3 regions of the Streptomyces sp. NPDC005485 genome follow, and region 3 is predicted to be linked to each of the others. Evidence: riboswitches for the same ligand, from Rfam matches in the RefSeq annotation. Region 3 holds a riboswitch; each other region holds the start of a gene.
What was found. A riboswitch is a leader RNA that binds a small molecule or an ion and turns the genes downstream of it on or off. The one in region 3 is predicted to bind thiamine pyrophosphate.
Positions count from the first base shown of each region.

Region 1: another riboswitch for thiamine pyrophosphate. It lies ahead of thiC (phosphomethylpyrimidine synthase ThiC); the one in region 3 lies ahead of ABZS97_RS09855 (thiamine ABC transporter substrate-binding protein).
Region 2: another riboswitch for thiamine pyrophosphate. It lies ahead of thiO (glycine oxidase ThiO); the one in region 3 lies ahead of ABZS97_RS09855 (thiamine ABC transporter substrate-binding protein).

Region 1 covers NZ_JBEXDZ010000002.1:22,172-28,580, reverse strand. The annotation lists gene ABZS97_RS01300 (hypothetical protein) at 1-651, shown strand, start outside; gene ABZS97_RS01295 (VWA domain-containing protein) at 747-2,315, opposite strand; gene thiC (phosphomethylpyrimidine synthase ThiC) at 2,395-4,197, opposite strand; TPP riboswitch at 4,190-4,346, opposite strand; gene ABZS97_RS01285 (YibE/F family protein) at 4,418-5,887, shown strand; gene ABZS97_RS01280 (SsgA family sporulation/cell division regulator) at 5,964-6,401, opposite strand.
Region 2 covers NZ_JBEXDZ010000061.1:33,559-39,967, forward strand. The annotation lists gene ABZS97_RS21530 (thiazole synthase) at 153-947, opposite strand; gene thiS (sulfur carrier protein ThiS) at 951-1,151, opposite strand; gene thiO (glycine oxidase ThiO) at 1,148-2,344, opposite strand; TPP riboswitch at 2,342-2,453, opposite strand; gene ABZS97_RS21545 (FAD-dependent oxidoreductase) at 2,606-3,832, shown strand; gene ABZS97_RS21550 (Rv2175c family DNA-binding protein) at 3,935-4,300, shown strand; gene thiE (thiamine phosphate synthase) at 4,382-5,029, shown strand; gene metF (methylenetetrahydrofolate reductase [NAD(P)H]) at 5,141-6,064, shown strand; gene ABZS97_RS21565 (hypothetical protein) at 6,122-6,409, shown strand, end outside.
Region 3 covers NZ_JBEXDZ010000020.1:35,090-41,498, forward strand. The annotation lists gene ABZS97_RS09845 (ABC transporter ATP-binding protein) at 1-879, opposite strand, end outside; gene ABZS97_RS09850 (iron ABC transporter permease) at 880-2,553, opposite strand; gene ABZS97_RS09855 (thiamine ABC transporter substrate-binding protein) at 2,529-3,626, opposite strand; TPP riboswitch at 3,706-3,811, opposite strand; gene rlmN (23S rRNA (adenine(2503)-C(2))-methyltransferase RlmN) at 3,836-4,942, opposite strand; gene ABZS97_RS09865 (phosphatidate cytidylyltransferase) at 5,187-6,332, opposite strand; gene frr (ribosome recycling factor) at 6,332-6,409, opposite strand, start outside.

The DNA of each region.
Region 1 (6,409 bases), on a different contig from region 3:
CGTGAGGAACTGCGCCAGCCGGCGCAGTCCCCCTCCACCGTGAGCGAGGAGACCGGTTCCGCGGAGCCGGGCACGGCCGCGGTGGGGCTCGCCACCACCATGGGAGAAGTCGGCGAAACCGCCGGGGCCGGCGCCATCGCCGTCGTCGCGGTGCTCGCTCCCCTGCTCGCCGGCACCGCCGCGGTGATCTTCCTGCTCGTGGGCTACATCCTGAAGATGCTCGACCCCGAGCCGACCATCGCCAAGACCCTCCTCACCACGGGATGGGTCTTCGGCGCCATCACCGCGGCCGCCATCCTGGTCGCCGCGGTCGGACTGCTGCTGACGGCGCTGCGCAACAGCTCCTCCTCGCTCCAGGCCGGAGCGCGCGGCGAGTTGTACGAGGAGGTGGCCCGGGCCAGGGAAGCCTGGCACGACGCCCTGCTGGAGCGCGGCATCCTGCCGTTCCTCCGGGAGGCACTCGCCGATCCGGGCTCGGCAGCACTGGGACGCCGTCCTTCACCGGCGCCCAGCCGGATACCGCAACTCGGCTACGACCGGCCGGGGTTCAGCAGCCCCGACGGCGGGCCCGCGGCAGGTCCGCGCCCGAGCTTCTCCAGCCCGGACTTCACCAGCCCGGACTTCGGGGGGCCCGAGCACCAGCCGGAGTAACGCCCGGAGGCCGGGCCCGCATCCCATGAACGCGGGCCCGACTTCCGGCATGCGCGGCTACGGGGACAGGAGATACGCGCTACCGAGCGGCGGGTTCACACGATGCCCAGGTGCCGCGCCGCGGTGATCCAGGACGGGAACTCGGACAGAAGCCGGTCGTACAGCTCCGGGTCCGGGACGGTGCTGATGTCGTCCACCGCGAAGAAGCCGACGTTGTCGACGCGGCGGCCGGGCAGAGTGTCGAACCGTTCGAGTACGCCGTAGTTGGACCGCCCCAGTCCCACGAACTGCCAGAAGATCGGCTCCTCGACCGCTTCGCGCAGTTCCTTCTCGATCTCCTTGTTGCGGTAGACCCCTCCGTCGGAGAAGAACAGCACCAGCGTGGGATCGACAGCCGGATTCTCCCGTACATACGTGCGAACTTCGGCGATCACCTTCTGTTCCTCGTTCTGGATGCCCACCGCCCGCATGTCCACCTGACCGGGCAACAGCCCCTTCTTCGGCTTCTTGCGGCGGAAGAGGCTCAGCTCGCCGACCCGTACGTGGAGCTCCAGCCACTCCGGGAGTTCACCGAGGGTCAGGTCCGGCAGGCGCGCCGGGCTGGAGGCGAACGTCCACGCCTGCATCACCCCGTCGTCGTCCAACTGGGCGGAGACCGCCGCCATCCGCTCCACCACGTCCACGACGACACCCTTCGAGTACAGGAACGACATGGAGCCCGAGGCATCGAGAACCAGGAGGACCCGCGCCGTCACCCCTGCCGCACCGTGCTTCCTCAGACTGACCGCCACGTGCTCCTTGCGCAGGGAGAGCCGCTTGCGCATGTCGACGGGCAGCCGCTCCTCACCCTTGCTGAGGCGCCGGGCGGAGGCAGAGACGGGGACGGGGGGTGCCGGTTGCGATACGGGACTGGAAGGCGCCGGAGGTGTGGGAGGCATGGGCGGGGCTGTTGGTGGGGCTGCAGCCGGAGCTGACGGCGCGGCGCCGGGCGGAGACGCCGGGACGACCGTCTGCGCAGCCCCCGCGGCCCCAGTGACGCCGACGGCACCCTGCGCCGTCCCAGTCCCAGTCCCAGTCCCAGTCGCAGCCCCAGTCGCAGCCCCAGTCGCAGCCCCAGTCCCCGTGTCCGTCTCCTCGTCGACGCTGATGCCGAAGTCGGTGGCGAGGCCCGCGAGTCCGGACGCGTACCCCTGCCCGACCGCACGGAACTTCCACCGGCCCGCACGCAGATACAGCTCGCCTCCGATGAACGCCGTCTCCGTCGTGGCCTCCATCTCGAAGCGCGCGATCTCCTCCTGCGTCCCGGCGTCGAGCAGCCTCAGCGTCAGCCCGGCGAGGTCGCCGAAAGTCCCGCCGTCGGCCGAGGCGCCCAGGACGACCCGCTCGATCCCCGGCTCCAGGTCCGACAGGTCCACCTCGACCGTGTCCGTCGTCGCCCCGGCGGCCCACTGCTTACCGAGATGCCGTACGGCGCCGGAGGCGTGCTGCGGCTGGTTGTAGAAGACGAAGTCGCCGTCGTCCCGCACCCGTCCGTCGGCGCCGAGCAGCAGCGCCGAGGCATCGGCGTCCGGCGCACCGGCTCCCCCGGACCAGCCGAGCACGGCCTGCACTGCGGCGGCGTCAACCGGCAGGTTGCCGCCCTTGCTCATCAAGGTCGGTGTCATGCGCCCAGTCTGCCCACAGAACCCGGCCCCGGCTCCGTCCGCTGCACATTGCGGCGCAGCGGACGGCTCCGGCCGGGCCTCAGTCCGCCAGCGGCAGATAGACCCGGTTGCCCGCGGCCGCGAACTCCTTCGACTTCTGGGCCATGCCCTCCTCGATCTCCGTCTTCGTGCCTCCGTGCTCACGGCGGATGTCCTGCGAGATCTTCATGGAGCAGAACTTCGGGCCGCACATGGAGCAGAAGTGGGCCGTCTTGGCGGGTTCGGCCGGGAGGGTCTCGTCGTGGAACTCCCGTGCCGTGTCCGGGTCGAGAGCCAGGTTGAACTGGTCGTCCCAGCGGAACTCGAAGCGTGCGTCGGACAGCGCGTCGTCCCACTCCTGCGCACCTGGGTGCCCCTTGGCGAGGTCGGCTGCGTGGGCGGCGATCTTGTAGGTGATGACGCCGGTCTTGACGTCGTCACGGTTGGGCAGGCCCAAGTGCTCCTTGGGCGTGACGTAGCAGAGCATGGCCGTGCCCCACCAGGCGATCATCGCGGCACCGATGCCGGAGGTGATGTGGTCGTACGCCGGCGCGACGTCCGTCGTCAGCGGGCCGAGCGTATAGAACGGAGCTTCATCACAGATCTCCTGCTGAAGGTCGATGTTCTCCTTGATCTTGTGCATCGGGACATGTCCCGGGCCTTCGATCATGGTCTGAACATTGAAACGCTTCGCGATCGTGTTGAGTTCCCCGAGCGTCCGCAGCTCCGCGAACTGCGCCTCGTCGTTGGCGTCCGCGATCGATCCCGGCCGCAGACCGTCGCCGAGCGAGTACGTGACGTCGTAGGCGGCGAGGATCTCGCAGAGTTCCTCGAAGTTCTCGTAGAGGAACGACTCCTTGTGGTGCGCGAGGCACCAGGCCGCCATGATCGAGCCGCCGCGCGAGACGATTCCGGTCTTGCGGTTGGCGGTGAGCGGCACGTACGCGAGGCGCACTCCGGCGTGGACCGTCATGTAGTCCACGCCCTGCTCGGCCTGTTCGATGACCGTGTCCTTGTAGATCTCCCAGGTCAGCTCCTCGGCGCGGCCGTCGACCTTCTCCAGTGCCTGGTAGAGCGGCACGGTGCCGATGGGGACGGGGGAGTTGCGCAGGACCCACTCGCGCGTGGTGTGGATGTTGCGGCCGGTGGACAGGTCCATGACCGTGTCGGCGCCCCACTTGGTCGCCCAGGTCATTTTGTCCACCTCCTCCTCGATGGAGGAAGTGACCGCCGAATTGCCGATGTTGGCGTTGACCTTCACCAGGAACCGCTTGCCGATGATCATCGGCTCGATCTCCGGGTGGTTGACGTTCGCCGGCAGGACCGCGCGACCCGCCGCGATCTCCTCGCGGACGACCTCCGGATCGACGTTCTCGCGGACCGCCACGAACTCCATCTCGGGTGTGATCTCCCCGCGCCGGGCGTACGCGAGTTGCGTCACCGCCTGTCCGTCCCGGCCCCGGCGCGGCTGGCGCGGCCTCCCCGGGAAGACCGCGTCGAGGTTCCTGAGTCCCCCGCGCGGCGAGGTGTGCTTGATCCCGTCGTCCTCGGGACGGACGGGGCGGCCCGCGTACTCCTCGGTGTCGCCGCGGGCGATGATCCAGTTCTCGCGCACGGGTGCCAGGCCCCGGCGTACGTCGGTCTCGACGGTCGGATCGGTGTACGGGCCGGAGGTGTCGTACAGCGTGACCGACTGCCCGTTGGTGAGGTGCACCTGACGAACCGGCACCCGCAGGTCGGGGCGCGAACCCTCGACGTACCCCTTGTGCCAGCCGATGGACTTCCCGACCTCGCCGCTTTCGGCAGGGGCGAGCGCCCCGTCCGTCTGGCTGGAGGCAGGCGTGCGTACGTCCTTGTTGGTCATGAGACCTACTCCCTACGCCGGCATTACCCGGTAACAGGTTCGGCGGTCGACGCAGCGGCTTCCGTCCGCCGATGTTTCATGTGAAACATCGCTGGGACGAAGGTCAGCGCCCTCTCAGCCCGGTGCTCCGAGCTCCCGCGTGTGCAAAGGTGCCTCCACGCTAGCGTCATATCTGGCGCGCTGAACAGAGGGCCCCTCCCGTTCTTGCGATGATCGGCCCGTGACCACGATGCAGCAGCCCCCGTTTTCGCCGCCCGATCCGCCCCCCGGCCATGGTCCCGGCGACGCGCACGGCCATGGTCAGGGCGGAGGCCCCGGCCCAGGCGGAGGCCACGGTGACGGGCACGGTCAGGGACCTGGTGGCGGGCACGGCTCCGGCCACTCGCACAGTCACAGCCATGGACCGGCCGCCCCCGTCTCCCGGCACCTGCGCAAGGTCATCGCCGCGATCCTGATCCCGTTCGGCGTCGCGGTCGTGGTCGGTTTGGCGGTGCTCTGGCCGGGCGGCGCTCCCTCCCACGAGCGCACCGGCGTCGGATTCGACCGGCAGACCCAGCAGGCCACGGTCACCGTGGTCGACAAGGTGGACTGCAAGTCCGTGAACGCCTCCGGGGAAACCCCGACCGGCGACACCTCCACCGCCGAGGGCTCGTCGGCGCGGCAGCAGGCTACCGGTGACTGCAAGAAGGCGACGATCCGGATCGACACCGGCAAGGACAAGGGCCGTACGTTCACGGAGATCGTCCAGCCGGACCAGTCGCGGCAGTTGCACGAGGGCGAGAAGGTCATGGTCGCCTACGAGCCCTCCGCTCCCAAGAACCTGCAGTACTCGGTCACCGACGTGAACCGGAAGTTCCCCATGGCGCTGCTCGCCGGGATCTTCGCGCTGGCCGTCGTGGTGGTGGGCCGTCTGCGCGGTGTCATGGCGCTCGTCGCACTGGCCGTCAGCTTCATGATCCTGACGTTCTTCATCCTCCCCGCGATTCTGCAGGGCTCGAATCCGCTGGTCGTGGCGGTGGTCGGGGCCAGTGCCATCATGCTGATCGCGCTCTACGTGTGCCATGGCCTGTCAGCCCGTACGTCGGTCGCCGTACTCGGCACGCTGCTCTCGCTGCTGCTGATCGGCATCCTCGGCTCGGGGTTCATCGACTGGGCCGCGCTGACCGGCAACACGGACGACAACACCGGACTGATCCATGGTCTGTACCCGTCCATCGACATGAGCGGTCTGCTGCTCGCCGGCGTCATCATCGGCTCGCTCGGTGTGCTCGACGATGTGACGGTGACCCAGACGTCGGCGGTCTGGGAACTGCACGAGGCCAATCCGACATTGGGCTGGCGCGGTCTGTACCGCGCGGGCATCCGGATCGGCCGCGACCACATCGCCTCGGTCGTCAACACACTCGTCCTGGCCTACGCGGGCGCCGCCCTGCCGTTGCTGCTGCTCTTCTCGATCGCTCAGAGCAGTGTGGGTACGGTCGCCAACAGCGAACTGGTCGCCGAGGAGATCGTGCGCACGCTGGTGGGCTCGATCGGGCTGGTCGCCTCGGTGCCGGTGACCACCGCGCTGGCCGCCCTGGTGGTCTCGGCGGACCGCCCGGGAGGGACGGACACACCGGCCCCCGCGTCGGCGCCGACGAGTGCCCGGCCGGCGGTGCGGGGCGGCAAGGGCCGCCGCCGCAAGCACTGAAGCCGGAGGGCACCGCCCGGAAGCCTTGCACCCCGCGGGTGGCGAAGCGTTACTCCACCGTCCGCGAGGCGGGCCGTCAGCCTGCGCTCTGCTCCTCCGCCAGGATGCGGTGCAGGGCCTGGTCGAGGTGGGTGTCGAAGTCGGCGAGGGAACGCTCCTGCCCCAGCGGGACCAACTTGTCCGTGCGGTCGAGGAACGCCACGAGCGGTGCCGCACCCGACCGGAACAGCGCCTGGTCGCGGCCCACCTGAAGCCGGATCAGCACCTCGCCGAACGCCTCCGGGTCGGCAGGTTCGATGTGCACATCGCCGTCGCCGCACGGCCGGCCGACTCCGTCGATCAGCAGCTCACGCCCGAACGCCCAGGTCACCGGCGCGTCACCGGGCAAATGGAAGGTCATTCGCACGGCGTAGGGATCACAGGCCTCGTATCGCAGCTCCACCGGAATGCGGAAGGAGAGCTCCTCCGACACGAGGAAGCTCATCATGACCTCTGCCTGTACCGACTCGTGCATCGCCTACC
Region 2 (6,409 bases), on a different contig from region 3:
CGATACCGGGGCGGTACTGCAGCCGACCTGTGACGCACGCCTCGGGCCGCTGCTACCGCTGTGGGCACAGCTGTGCGAGATGCCGGTATGCGAGCGGTCGGGGCCGCCCGCCGACATGGACCCGCAGCCGCCGACGGCGCGGACCGCGGCGTTCAGAACGCCGGCCGCTCCGGGTCCAGTCGTGCCATTCCCGTCGCGGGGGAGGACGCCTCGGCGAAGTGCCGCTTGGGGATGCGCCCCGCTCGCCGGGCGAGCCGGCCCGCCTCGACGGCGTGCCGCATCGCCTCCGCCATGAGCACCGGCTCCTGCGCCCGCGTCACGGCGGAGGCGAGCATCACACCGGCGCACCCCAGCTCCATCGCGAGCGCCGCGTCGGACGCCGTGCCCGCCCCGGCGTCCAGGATCACCGGCACGCGCGCGTGCTCCACGATCAGCTGGAAGTTGTGCGGGTTGCGGATGCCGAGCCCGGAGCCGATGGGAGAGCCCAGCGGCATGATCGCGGCGCAGCCGGCGTCCTCCAGCTTCCGCGCGAGGACCGGGTCGTCGTTCGTGTACGGCAGCACGGTGAAGCCGTCGTCCACCAGGGTCTCGGCGGCGTCGAGCAGCTCGATCGGATCCGGCAGCAGGGTGCGCTCGTCGGCGATGACCTCCAGCTTGATCAGACCGGTGCCGAGGGCCTCGCGGGCCAGGCGGGCGGTCAGTACGGCCTCGCCCGCGGTGAAGCAGCCGGCCGTGTTGGGCAGCACCCGGATGCCCAGCTTGTCGAGCACGGAGAGGACCGAGCCGTGTGCCTCGGGGTTCACACGGCGCATCGCGACCGTGGTCAGCTCCGTGCCGGACGCCACCAGCGAGCGCTCCAGGACGTCGAGGCTGGGCGCGCCGCCTGTGCCCATGATGAGGCGGGACGAGAAGGTCCTGCCGCCGAGGACGAAGGGATCGTCGGCCATGGGTCAGCCTCCTTGGACGGCGGTGAGGACTTCGACGCGGTCTCCCTCGCAGAGGGGAGTGGATTTCCACTGCCCGCGCGGGACGACGGTTTCGTTGAGGGCGGCGGCGATCCCGGAGGGAGCCGGGCTGAGTGTCGCGACGAGCGTGTCGAGCGCGGTGCCCTCGGTGAGGTGCTGCCGCTCTCCGTTGACGAAGACGTTCATGCGGGCTGCTCCGTGAGTGCGGTGGTGCGAAAGCGCCGGGGGGTGAAGGGGCGGGCCTCGTCGGGGAGTTCGCCGGTGGCCAGGGCGTGCGCCAGCGCGTCGCCGGTGACGGGCGTGAGCAGGACGCCGTTGCGGTAGTGGCCGGTGGCGAGGAGGAGCCCGGCCAGCTCGGTCGGGCCGAGCAGCGGAGCGTTGTCGGGGGAGCCGGGGCGCAGTCCGGCCCGCGTCTCGGTGAGCGGCAGCTCGGTGATGCCGGGGATCAGCTCGTGGGCGTCGCGCAGCAGCTCGTAGACGCCGCCCGCGGTCACCGTGGTGTCCCAGCCCAGCTCCTCGCTGGTCGCGCCCACGACCAGCTCGCCGTTCTCTCGCGGCACCAGGTAGACGTGGCTGCCGCGCACGACGGCGCGCACGGTCCGGTTCAGGAAGGGCGCGTACTTCCGGGGGACGGTCAGCCGCAGCACCTGCCCCTTCACCGGCCGTACGGGCGGCAGTACGGCGTCGGGGACGCCTGCGAGCTGCCCGCTGAGGCTGCCCGCGGCGAGGACGACCTGCCCGGCAGAGAGCTCGGTGCCGTCCGCGGTGACCACGCCGGTGGCCCGGTCCGCAGCGACGCTCAGCTGCTTGGCCCACGTCCGCCGGAACACCACCCCGGCCCGCTCGCACGCCGTGACCAGCGCTTTCGCGAGCCGCCGGGGGTCGATCTGGTGATCGCCGTCGACGCGGAGTCCGCCGCGTACGCCCGGCGCGAGCATCGGCTCCAGGCGACGGCACTCGCGGCCGCTCAGCCACTCCGACTCCAGCCCCGACCGCTGCTGCAGGGCGTGCAGTTCCCGCAGGTGGGCGCGGTCGTCGGCGTCCAGCGCGACCGCGAGGGTGCCGCAGCGGCGGTAGCCGAGGTCCTGGCCCGTCGCCTCGGTCAGCTCGGCGACGAACGCGGGGTAGCGGCGCGCGGAGGCGAGGTTCAGACCCAGCAGGGTCTGCTCGCCGTAGTGCAGTTCGGTGACGGCGGCCAGCATCCCGGCCGCCACCCGGGCTGCTCCGCCGCCCGGTTCGGGATCCACGACCGCGGTCGCGAAGCCGCGCTGCGCGGCCCGCCAGGCGGTCACCAGACCGATGATCCCGCCCCCCACGACGAGGACGTCTGATGCGTGCGTGCCCGAGGCGCGCGCGGCTGATGTACGTGTAGGCGACATGGGCGTCCAGCCCCTCCCTTCGCCGGCATGACCCGGATCAGGTTCGTACGGTCGGAGGCCGCCAGCCTCCCTCTCAGCCCGGTGCGTCCGGGCTCCCGCGAGTGCTTGTACGTGGGCCACCCTAGCCCGCCGCCCCCGCCTCAGTAAGGGAGCCTCCGCCGGTGGCCTCCGGGAGTCGGGCCGGGGGCGGACGAGTGCTGTGGAACAGGTCACCGAGCACGCCCCCTGACTGACAAACCGTCAGTTGTCTATGGTGATCAGGTGAGCGAGCAGACGCAGGCGCGGGGACATTCGGCACGGCGGGTCGTCGTCGTGGGCGCGGGCATGGCCGGGGTGCAGACCGCGGTCGCCCTGCGGGAACAGGGTTTCACCGGCAGCGTGACGCTGATCGGCGCGGAACCCCATCAGCCCTACGACCGGCCACCGCTGTCCAAGGCCGTCCTGCTCGGCAAGGCCGAGGGCTCCGCCTTCGACGTCGACTTCGAGGCGCTCGGCATCGAACTGCAGCTCGGGCGCGAGGTCGTGGGCGTACGGCCCGTGGACCACGAGCTCGACACCGTCACCGGGCCCGTGCCGTACGACGTTCTGGTCGTCGCCACCGGAGCCGAACCGATCCAGCTGCCGGGCGCCGAGGGCGTGCCCGGCGTCCACCTGCTGCGCACCCTCGACGACGCCGAGCGGCTGCGCCCCGTCCTCGCCCAGCAGCACGACATCGTGGTCGTCGGCGCGGGCTGGATCGGCGCCGAGTTCGCCACGGCCGCCCGCGAGGCGGGGTGCGCGGTGACCGTCGTCGAGGCCGCCGACCGGCCGCTCGCCGGTGCCCTGCCGGCGGAGGTGGCCGCGCCCATGGCGGCCTGGTACGCGGACAGCGGGGCCGAACTGCGCACCCACGCGCGCGTGGAGCGCATCGAGGCGGGCGCGGTGGTGCTCGACGACGGCTCACGGGTCCCCGCGGGCGCCGTCGTCGTCGGCATCGGAGCGCGCCCGGCCACCGCCTGGCTCACCGGCTCCGGCATCGAGCTGGGCGCCCATCGCGAGATCGTCGCCGACGACCACCTGCGCACCTCCGTGCAGGACATCTACGCGGTCGGCGACTGCGCTTCCTTCCCTTCGGGAAGGTACGAGGGGCGTCTGCTGGTCCACCACTGGGACAACGCGCTCCAGGGTCCGCGCACGGTGGCGGCGAACATCATCGGCGAGTCCCCGACGGCGTACGACCCGGTGCCGTACTTCTGGTCCGAGCAGTTCGGCCGCTTCGTCCAGTACGTCGGCCACCACGAGGCCGCCGACACGACGGTGTGGCGCGGCGACCCCTCGGCACCGGCCTGGACGGTCTGCTGGCTTCGCGACGGCCGGCTCGTCGCCCTCCTGGCGGTCGGCCGCCCCCGCGACCTGGCCCAGGGACGCCGGCTGATCGAGGCGGGCACTCCGATGGACCCGGAGCTGCTGCCCGATCCGTCGCGGCCGCTGAAGGCGGCGGCGGTGTAGTCGGCGGAGTTTTCCGTCGGGACAGCGGTGAGGGGCACTCCGTCGGCCCAGGTCGGACGGCCCCGGCTTCCGAGTGTCAGTCCGGGATGGCAGGCTTGTCCCGTGACCGAGATTGACGCAAAGACCGATGCTCTCGTCCCTGCCTGGCTCACCCTGCCCGACATCGCCGAACAGTTCGGCGTAGAGGTGACCCGAGTCCGGCAGCTGGTCAAGGAGGGCCAGGTGATCGCCGTACGCCGCGGCGAGAACCGCGCGCTGCACGTCCCCGCCGCCTTCATCGACGGGGACAAGGTCGTCAAGGGCCTCACCGGCACCTTGACGCTCCTTCGGGACGACGGCTTCACCGACGAAGAGATGCTCGAGTGGCTCTTCACCCCCGACCCGAGCCTGCCCGGCACGCCCGCGCAGGCCCTCAGCGAGAATCGCGGCACGGAGGTGAAGCGCCGCGCCCAGGCGCTCGCCGTCTGACCTGAACGAACGAAGGAACCGTCCGGCGTACGGGCCGAGCACCCGGCGGCTCGTACGCCATCGACCACGGGGGACACCGCCATGCCCAACAGCGCTCGCGCTCAGCTCGCCGACGCCCGCGTCTACCTCTGCACGGACGCCCGCAGACGCCAGGGTGACCTCGCCGAGTTCCTCGACGCGGTCCTGGCCGGCGGCGTGGACATCGTTCAGCTGCGCGACAAGGGCATGGAGGCAGGGGAGGAACTGGAGCACCTCCAGGTCTTCGCCGAGGCCTGTGCGCGCCACGGCAAGCTCCTCGCGGTCAACGACCGGGCGGACGTCGCCCATGCCATCGGTGCCGACGTGCTGCATCTCGGCCAGGGCGACCTGCCCGTGCTCGCGGCCCGCGCGATCCTGGGGGAGAACGTCCTGATCGGCCGTTCCACGCACGCCGACTCCGAGGCCGAGGCCGCCGCCGTCCAGGACGGCGTGGACTACTTCTGCACCGGCCCCTGCTGGCCGACCCCCACCAAGCCCGGCCGCCACGCCCCCGGCCTGGACCTGGTCCGCCACACCGCCTCCCTCGGCACCGACCGCCCCTGGTTCGCCACCGGAGGCATCGACCTCGGCAACCTCGACGAGGTGCTGGAGGCGGGCGCCCGCCGTGTCGTGGTCGTCCGTGCGATCACGGAGGCGGACGATCCCGGAGCGGCGGCGGGCGAGTTCGCGAAGCGGCTGCGCGACGCGTAGGCGCGCGGCAACTGTCCGAGAACTGTCCGAGGGGTGGACAAGAAGTCGACAAATCGGACAATTCTCAGCGGTTCGGTTGGGGTACCGACGCCCCCTGGCTAACCTGCCGGTATGGCCCTCGGATCCGCTTCCACCAGGACTGACCGCGCACGCACCGTGCGCGACATGCTCGCCACCGGCAAGAAGACGTACTCGTTCGAGTTCTCCGCGCCGAAGACCCCCAAGGGTGAGCGCAACCTGTGGAACGCGCTGCGCCGGGTCGAGGCCGTCGCACCCGACTTCGTCTCCGTGACCTACGGCGCCGGCGGCTCAACCCGCGCGGGCACCGTCAAGGAGACCCAGCAGATCGTCGTCGACACGACGCTCACCCCGGTCGCCCACCTCACCGCGGTCAACCACTCCATCGCCGAGCTGCGCAACATCATCGGCCAGTACGCCGACGCCGGGATCCGCAACATGCTCGCGGTCCGCGGCGACCCGCCCGGCGACCCCATGGGCGACTGGGTGCCGCACCCCAGCGGCCTGACCTACGCCGCCGAACTCGTCCGTCTCATCAAGGAGTCCGGTGACTTCTGCGTAGGCGTCGCGGCCTTCCCCGAGATGCACCCGCGCTCCGACACCTGGGACCGTGACGTCGAGCACTTCGTCGACAAATGCCGCGCCGGCGCCGACTACGCGATCACGCAGATGTTCTTCCAACCCGAGTCCTATCTGCGCCTGCGCGACCGCGTCGGCGCCGCGAGCTGCGAGACCCCGGTGATTCCCGAGGTCATGCCGGTGACCAGCGTGAAGATGCTGGAACGCCTGCCGCAGCTCAGCAACGCCGCGATCCCCGCCGTTCTGAAAGAGCGGATCCTCACAGCCAAAGACGATCCGGCGGCTGTACGCTCCATTGGCATCGAGTTCGCGACGGAGTTCTGCGCGAAGCTGCTGGACGAGGGAGTCCCCGGTCTGCACTTCATCACGCTCAACAACTCCACGGCGACGCTGGAAATCTACGAAAATCTGGGGCTGCACCACCCACAGCAGGCCTAGACCGGTCGCACCCGCGTACGACACACTGCGTAGCGGCCACCTGGGAGAGGGGCGTACATGGGCTTTACGGTCCTCTACATCGCGTTCGGAATCGTCGCGCTGTGGCTGCTCGGCGAGGTCCTGCTGCAGTACAAGGCGCGACTGCGCTGGCGACTGCTCGCCTTCGTCGGTTTCCTCTGCGTCGTCCTCGGCGTACTGAGCCGCTCGGTCGTGGTCATAGGCCTGGGCGCGGCGGCCTTCACGGTCGGCCAGACGTACGTCACGCTCTCGTTCCGCCGCGGCTTCGCGGCCGGCTGGGCCGTGCGCAACCGCCCGGGCATCGGCGCCAAGAGCGGCGGCAAGAGC
Region 3 (6,409 bases):
GAAGGTGTGTGCGGCCACGGTGCAGCGCAGGCCGTCCGCCGCCGCCACGAGCCGTACGCCGGCGGGCCGTACGAGCAGCGTGCCCGGGCCCTGCGGGGAACCCTCGGGGACCGGGACCTTCCCCCAGGGCGTGTCCGCGGCCTCACCGCTCACTGTCGCCTCGACCACGTTGTCGAAGCCGAGGAAGCGCGCCACGAACTCGTCCGCCGGGTGCTGCCAGACCTCAAGGGGCGTACCCGACTGGGCGATCCGCCCGTCGCGCATCACCACGACGCGGTCGGCGAGCGCGAACGCCTCGCCCTGGTCGTGCGTGACGGCGAGCACTGTGGTGCCCAACTCGCCGAACAACTCCCGTAGTTCGACGACAAGGCGTTCGCGCAGCGAGCGGTCGAGCTGGCCGAGCGGTTCGTCGAGCATCAGCAGGCGGGGGCGCGGCGCCAGCGCGCGGGCCAGCGCGACCCGCTGCTGCTCGCCGCCGGAGAGCGCGGCGACGGCACGCCTGTGCGCACCCGGCAGCCCGACGAGATCCAGCAACTCCCGCACCCGCAGGGCCTGTTCATCCTTCGACGCGCCGTGCATGCGCAGCCCGAAGGCGACGTTGCCGCCGACGTCCCGCTGCGGGAAGAGCTGGTGGTCCTGGAACATCAGGCCGACGCCCCGCTTGTGCGCGGGCACGCCGTTCATCTCCCGGCCGCCCAGCCGCACCCGCCCCGCGTCGAGGGGCTGAAGCCCGGCCACGGCCCGCAGGAGTGTCGACTTGCCGCTGCCGCTCGGCCCGAGCACGCACACGATCTCGTGCTCGGCGACGTCCAGGTCGACGGCGTCGAGCACGGCCCGCCCGCCGAAGCGCACGGTCGCGTCCTGAAGGCTCAGCAGCATCTAGAACTCCCCGGTCGAAGTGGTGCGGACGCGTTCCAGGAGCAGCAGTGCCACCGCGCACACCGCCATCAGGATCGTCGAAAGCGCCATCGCCTGGCCGTAGTTGAGATCACCCGCGCGGCCCAGCAGCCGGGCCACGGCGACCGGCAGCGTCGGATTGTCCGGCCGCGCGATGAAGACGGTCGCCCCGAACTCGCCCAGCGACACGGCGAACGCGAACCCGGCCGCGACCAGCAGCGCCCTGCGCACCATCGGCAGGTCCACCTCGCGCCACACCCGCCACGGCGACGCCCCGAGCACCGCGGCGGCCTCCCGCAGCCGCCCGTCCACGGCCCGCAGGACGGGCAGCATGGTGCGGACGACGAAGGGGACGCCGACCAGCGCCTGCGCGAGCGGCACGAGCAGCCACGAGCTGCGCAGGTTCAACGGCGGCTCGTCCAGCGCGATCAGGAACCCGAAGCCGACCGTCACCGCGGAGACGCCCAACGGCAGCATCAGCAGCGCGTCGAAACCGCGCACGAGGCGCCCTGCCCGCCGGGTGAGGGCGGCAGCCGCCAAGCCCCCGATCAGGACGGCGATGACGGTGGCGGCGAGCGCGTACCGCAGCGAGTTGCCGATCGCCTCGATCGGCGCGACCAGGAAGATCCCGCCGTCGTCACGCGTGAGCGCCTTGTAGTACGTGAACCCCGGTGCGTCCAGCGACCGTTGGACGAGCACGGCGAGCGGCAGCACCAGCAGCACGGCGATGCTCACCAGCACCCCCGCGAGCAGGGCCCACTGCCCGGCCCCGCGCGGCCGCCGGGCGGTCACGGAGGCGTCCACCAGGCGCAGGGCGCTCTCCCGGCGCCGTACGGTCCGGGCGTGCACGGCGAGGATCGCGCCGACGGCCGCGAACTGGATGATCGTCAGCACCGCGGCCGTGGAGAGGTCGAAGATCTCGGAGGTCTGCCGGTAGATCTCGACTTCGAGCGTGGAGAAGGTGGGGCCGCCGAGGATCTGCACCACACCGAAGGAGGTGAAGGTGAAGAGGAAGACCATGAGCGCGGCCGCGGCCACGGCCGGGCCCAGCGCCGGAAGCGTCACCTTCCGCCAGGCCGCGAACCGCGAGGCGCCCAGCATCCGGGCGGCCTCCTCCTGCCGCGGATCGAGCTGCGCCCACAGGCCGCCGACGGTCCGTACGACGACCGCGTAGTTGAAGAACACGTGCGCGAGCAGGATCGCCCACACGGTGGTGTCCAGCCGCAGACCCCACAGCTCGTCGAGCAGTCCGCGGCGGCCGACGAGCGCCAGGAACGCCGTACCGACGACAACGGTCGGCAGCACGAACGGAACGGTGACCACGGCCCGCAGGATCTGCTTGCCCCTGAAATCGAAGCGCGCGAAGACATATGCGCCGGGGAGTGCGATCAGCAGCGTGAGCGCCGTCGACACGAGCGCCTGCCAGGTGGTGAACCACAGGACGTGCCGGATGTCGGACTGCATGAGGACGTCCCCGATCCGCCCCCACCGCCAGACCCCGTCGACCTTGAGGCCGCGTGCGACGATCGCGGCGACGGGATAGGCGAAGAAGACCCCGAAGAACGCGACGGGCACGGCCATCAGACCGAGCCGCGCCGCGCTCCCCCGGAGGTCTTTCCGGGGCCGGGGCGCTACTTCAGTACGAGCGAGGTCCACGACTTGACCCACTGGTCACGGTTGGCGGCGATCCTGGCGGGGGCCATGGTCTCGGGGTCCTTGGCCGCCGGGCCGTACTTCGTGAACTCGGCGGGCACCTGCGCCCCCTCGACCACGGGGTAGACGAACATGTTGAGCGGCATGTCCTCCTGGAACTTCTTGGTGATCAGGAAGTCGATGAGCGCCTTGCCGCCCTTGGCGTTCCCGGCGTTGCTCAGCAGGCCCGCGTACTCGACCTGGCGGAAGCAGGTGCCGGCCGCGACCCCGGTCGGCGCGGTCTTCGGCTTCGGGTCGCCGTAGATCACCTCGGCGGGCGGCGAGGAGGCGTACGAGACGACCAGGGGCCGGTCGGCCTTGGCCTTCTTGCCGCCCGCGGAGCCGGAGAACTCGTCGTTGTACGCCTGCTCCCAGCCGTCGACGACCTTCACGCCGTTCACCCTGAGCTTCTTCCAGTAGCCCTGCCACCCGTCGTCGCCGTACCGCGCGGCACTCCCGAGCAGGAAACCGAGGCCGGGCGAGGAGGTGGAGGCGTTCTCCGTGACGAGCAGGTTCCTGTACGCGGGCTTGATCAGGTCGTCGAGCGAGGCCGGCGGTGTCAGCTTGTGCTCGCTGAACCAGGCCTTGTCGTAGTTGACGCAGATGTCGCCCGAGTCGATGGGCGTGACCCGGTGCCTGTCCTGGTCGACCAGGTACTCGGACTTGATCGTGCCGGCGCCCTTGGCCTCGTAGGACTGGAACAGCCCGTTGTCGAGGGCCCGGGAGAGCAGGGTGTTGTCGACGCCGAAGAAGACGTCGCCCTGGGGGTTGTCCTTGGTGAGGATCGCCTTGTTGACGGCCTGCCCGGCGTCGCCGTCCTTGAGGACCTTGACCTTGTAGCCGGACTCCTTCTCGAACGCCTTCAGTACGGCCTTGGAGTAGACGAAGGAGTCGTGGCTGACGAGCGTCACGGTCTTGGAGGCGGCGCCCCCGCCGCCGGCGGAAGCGGAGTCGGACGAGCCGCAGGCGGACAGCGTGACGATGCCGAGTCCGGCCGCCGCGACCACTGCCGTGATCCTGCTGATGGTGGTGCTCACTGGATTCCTCCTGGAGTGACCAGGAAGAGACGCGGCCCTGCCCGGGAACCTCTGAGAGTTCCCGGGCAGGGCGCAACAGCTTGAGTGATGACCGAACTTCCTACCCAGAATGACCTGGGCAAGGTTCAGAGGGTCTGCGGTCTGTCCCGCACTCTCAGCGCTGTGGCGCTCCCCTGTCGGAATATGAAGATGTACGTACGCGGATCAGACTACCGCTCGCTGGCAGCGAGCTGTCCGCACGCCCCGTCGATCTCCTGGCCGCGGGTGTCCCGGACGGTGACCGGCACGCCGTGCGCCGCGATGGCCTCGACGAACGCCTTCTCGTCCTCGGGCCGCGAGGCCGTCCACTTGGAGCCGGGTGTGGGGTTCAGCGGGATCAGGTTCACATGCACCGGCTTGCCCCGCAGGAGCCGGCCGAGACGGTCACCGCGCCACGCCTGGTCGTTGATGTCGCGGATGAGGGCGTACTCGATGGAGAGCCGGCGTCCCGACTTGGCGGCGTACTCCCATCCGGCGTCCAGCACCTCGCGCACCTTCCACCGCGTGTTCACGGGGACGAGGGTGTCGCGCAGCTCGTCGTCCGGCGCGTGCAGCGAGATCGCGAGGCGGCACTTGAAGTCCTCGTCGGCGAACCGGTGGATGGCCGGCACCAGCCCGACGGTGGAGACGGTGATGCCGCGCTGCGACAGCCCGAGTCCATCGGGCTCGGGGTCGGTGAGGGCACGGATGGACTGGACGACCCGCTTGTAGTTGGCGAGCGGCTCCCCCATGCCCATGAACACGATGTTGCTCAGCCGCGCCGGACCGCCCGGAATCTCGCCGTCCCTGAGGGCGCGCATCCCGTCCACGATCTGGTGGACGATCTCGCCGGTGGACAGGTTGCGGTCGAGACCGGCCTGGCCGGTGGCGCAGAACGGGCAGTTCATGCCGCATCCGGCCTGCGAGCTGATGCACATGGTGACCCGGTCCGGGTACCGCATCAGCACGGACTCGACGAGTGTCCCGTCGAAGAGCTTCCACAGGGTCTTGCGGGTGGTGTCGTCGTCACAGCTGATGTGCCGCACGACCGACATCAGCTCCGGCAGCAGCGCCTCCTGGAGCTTCCCGCGCGAGGCGGCCGGAATGTCCGTCCACTCCGCGGGGTCGTGCGCGTACCGCGCGAAGTAGTGCTGCGACAGCTGCTTGGCGCGAAACGGCTTCTCACCGATCGCGGCAACCGCCTCTTTACGCTCGGCGGGCGTGAGATCGGCAAGGTGCCGCGGCGGCTTCTTGGCTCCGCGGGGGGCGACGAATGTGAGTTCTCCGGGCTTAGGCATGGCTGTACCAGTGTCGCAGATCAATTGGCGTGACCTGCGGCCGTCGCCTCCGGGGCCCTCGAAAGGCCCGGCGACACCCGGTGCGGCAGTCGGCGGGCCAGGGGCAGGACGGCGGCGCCGAGGAGGAAGCCGATTGAAAAGCATCGCTCCCACGCAGATCATCCCCCGTTGAAAAACCCGAGGGACATGGACGAAGGGCCCGCCGTCCGGTGGACAGCGGGCCCCGCACCAGCGGACCCGTGGGTCAGCCGGAGCCGACGAAGAGGACGAGAAGCAGCCAGACCACCGGGGCCGTGGGCAGCAGCGAGTCCAGCCGGTCCATGATGCCGCCGTGGCCCGGGAGCAGCGTGCCCATGTCCTTGATGCCCAGGTCACGCTTGATCATGGACTCGCCGAGGTCACCGAGCGTGGCGCTGACCGCGACCGCGAAGCCGACGATCAGACCCTGCCACCAGGTGCCGTCGTCGATCAGGAAGTGCATGCACAGTGCGCCCGCGACCATCGCGAAGGAGACCGCGCCGAACAGACCCTCGCGGGTCTTGCCGGGGCTGATGCGCGGGGCGAGCTTGTGCTTGCCGAAGCGCCAGCCGATCGCGTACGCGCCGGTGTCGCTGACCACGGTCAGCAGCAGGAACGTCAGGACGCGGCGCGGCCCGTCGTCGGCCGTGAGCATCAGCGCGACGAAGGTGGCCAGGAACGGCACGTAGAAGGCCGCGAAGACCCCCGCCGTGACATCCCTGAGGTAACCCTCGGGCGGTTCCGTCATGCGCCAGACCAGGACGGCCAGTGCGGTGAGTGCCATCGCCACCCACGCGCCCTCGGTGCCCCGGACGTATCCGGCGACGACCATCGCCGCGCCACCGACCGCCAGCGGGACGAGGGGCGCCTTGATGCCCTTGCGCTCCTCCAGCCGCGAGGTGAGCTCCCACAGGCCCACGACCACGGCGACCGCTATCACGCCGATGAAGACGGCCTTGACGACGAACAGGGATGCGACGATCACCGCGCCGAGCCCGACGCCCACTCCTATGGCCGCGCCCAGGTCGCGTCCCGCACTCTTCTTCTGAGGTGCGGGGACGGGCTGGGGGGCGGCGCTGGGCATGGGCTCCTGCGGGCTCTGCGGATTGTGCGACGGGGTCCCGAAGGGCACCGGCGCTGTGAACGGGCTGTCGTCGCGGAACGGGGGGCCACTCAGCCGAGCGGCCCCCCGGTCGCCATCCTGGTCTCCGCCATGTGCGGGTACGTCGGGCACGATGGGCATGGGGCGAGTCTGCTGGGCTTCATGCCCATCGTAGGTGGGACCCGCCGGGGCAGCCCCCTGGACAGGCCCCTGGTCGGACGGCCCCCAGTACCCGGCTTTTGGCGGTGCTCCCCAGGAAGAGTCGTTCATCAGACCTCGAGAAGCTCAGCTTCCTTGTGCTTGAGGAGCTCGTCCACCTGGGCGACGTACTTCGCCGTGGTGTCGTC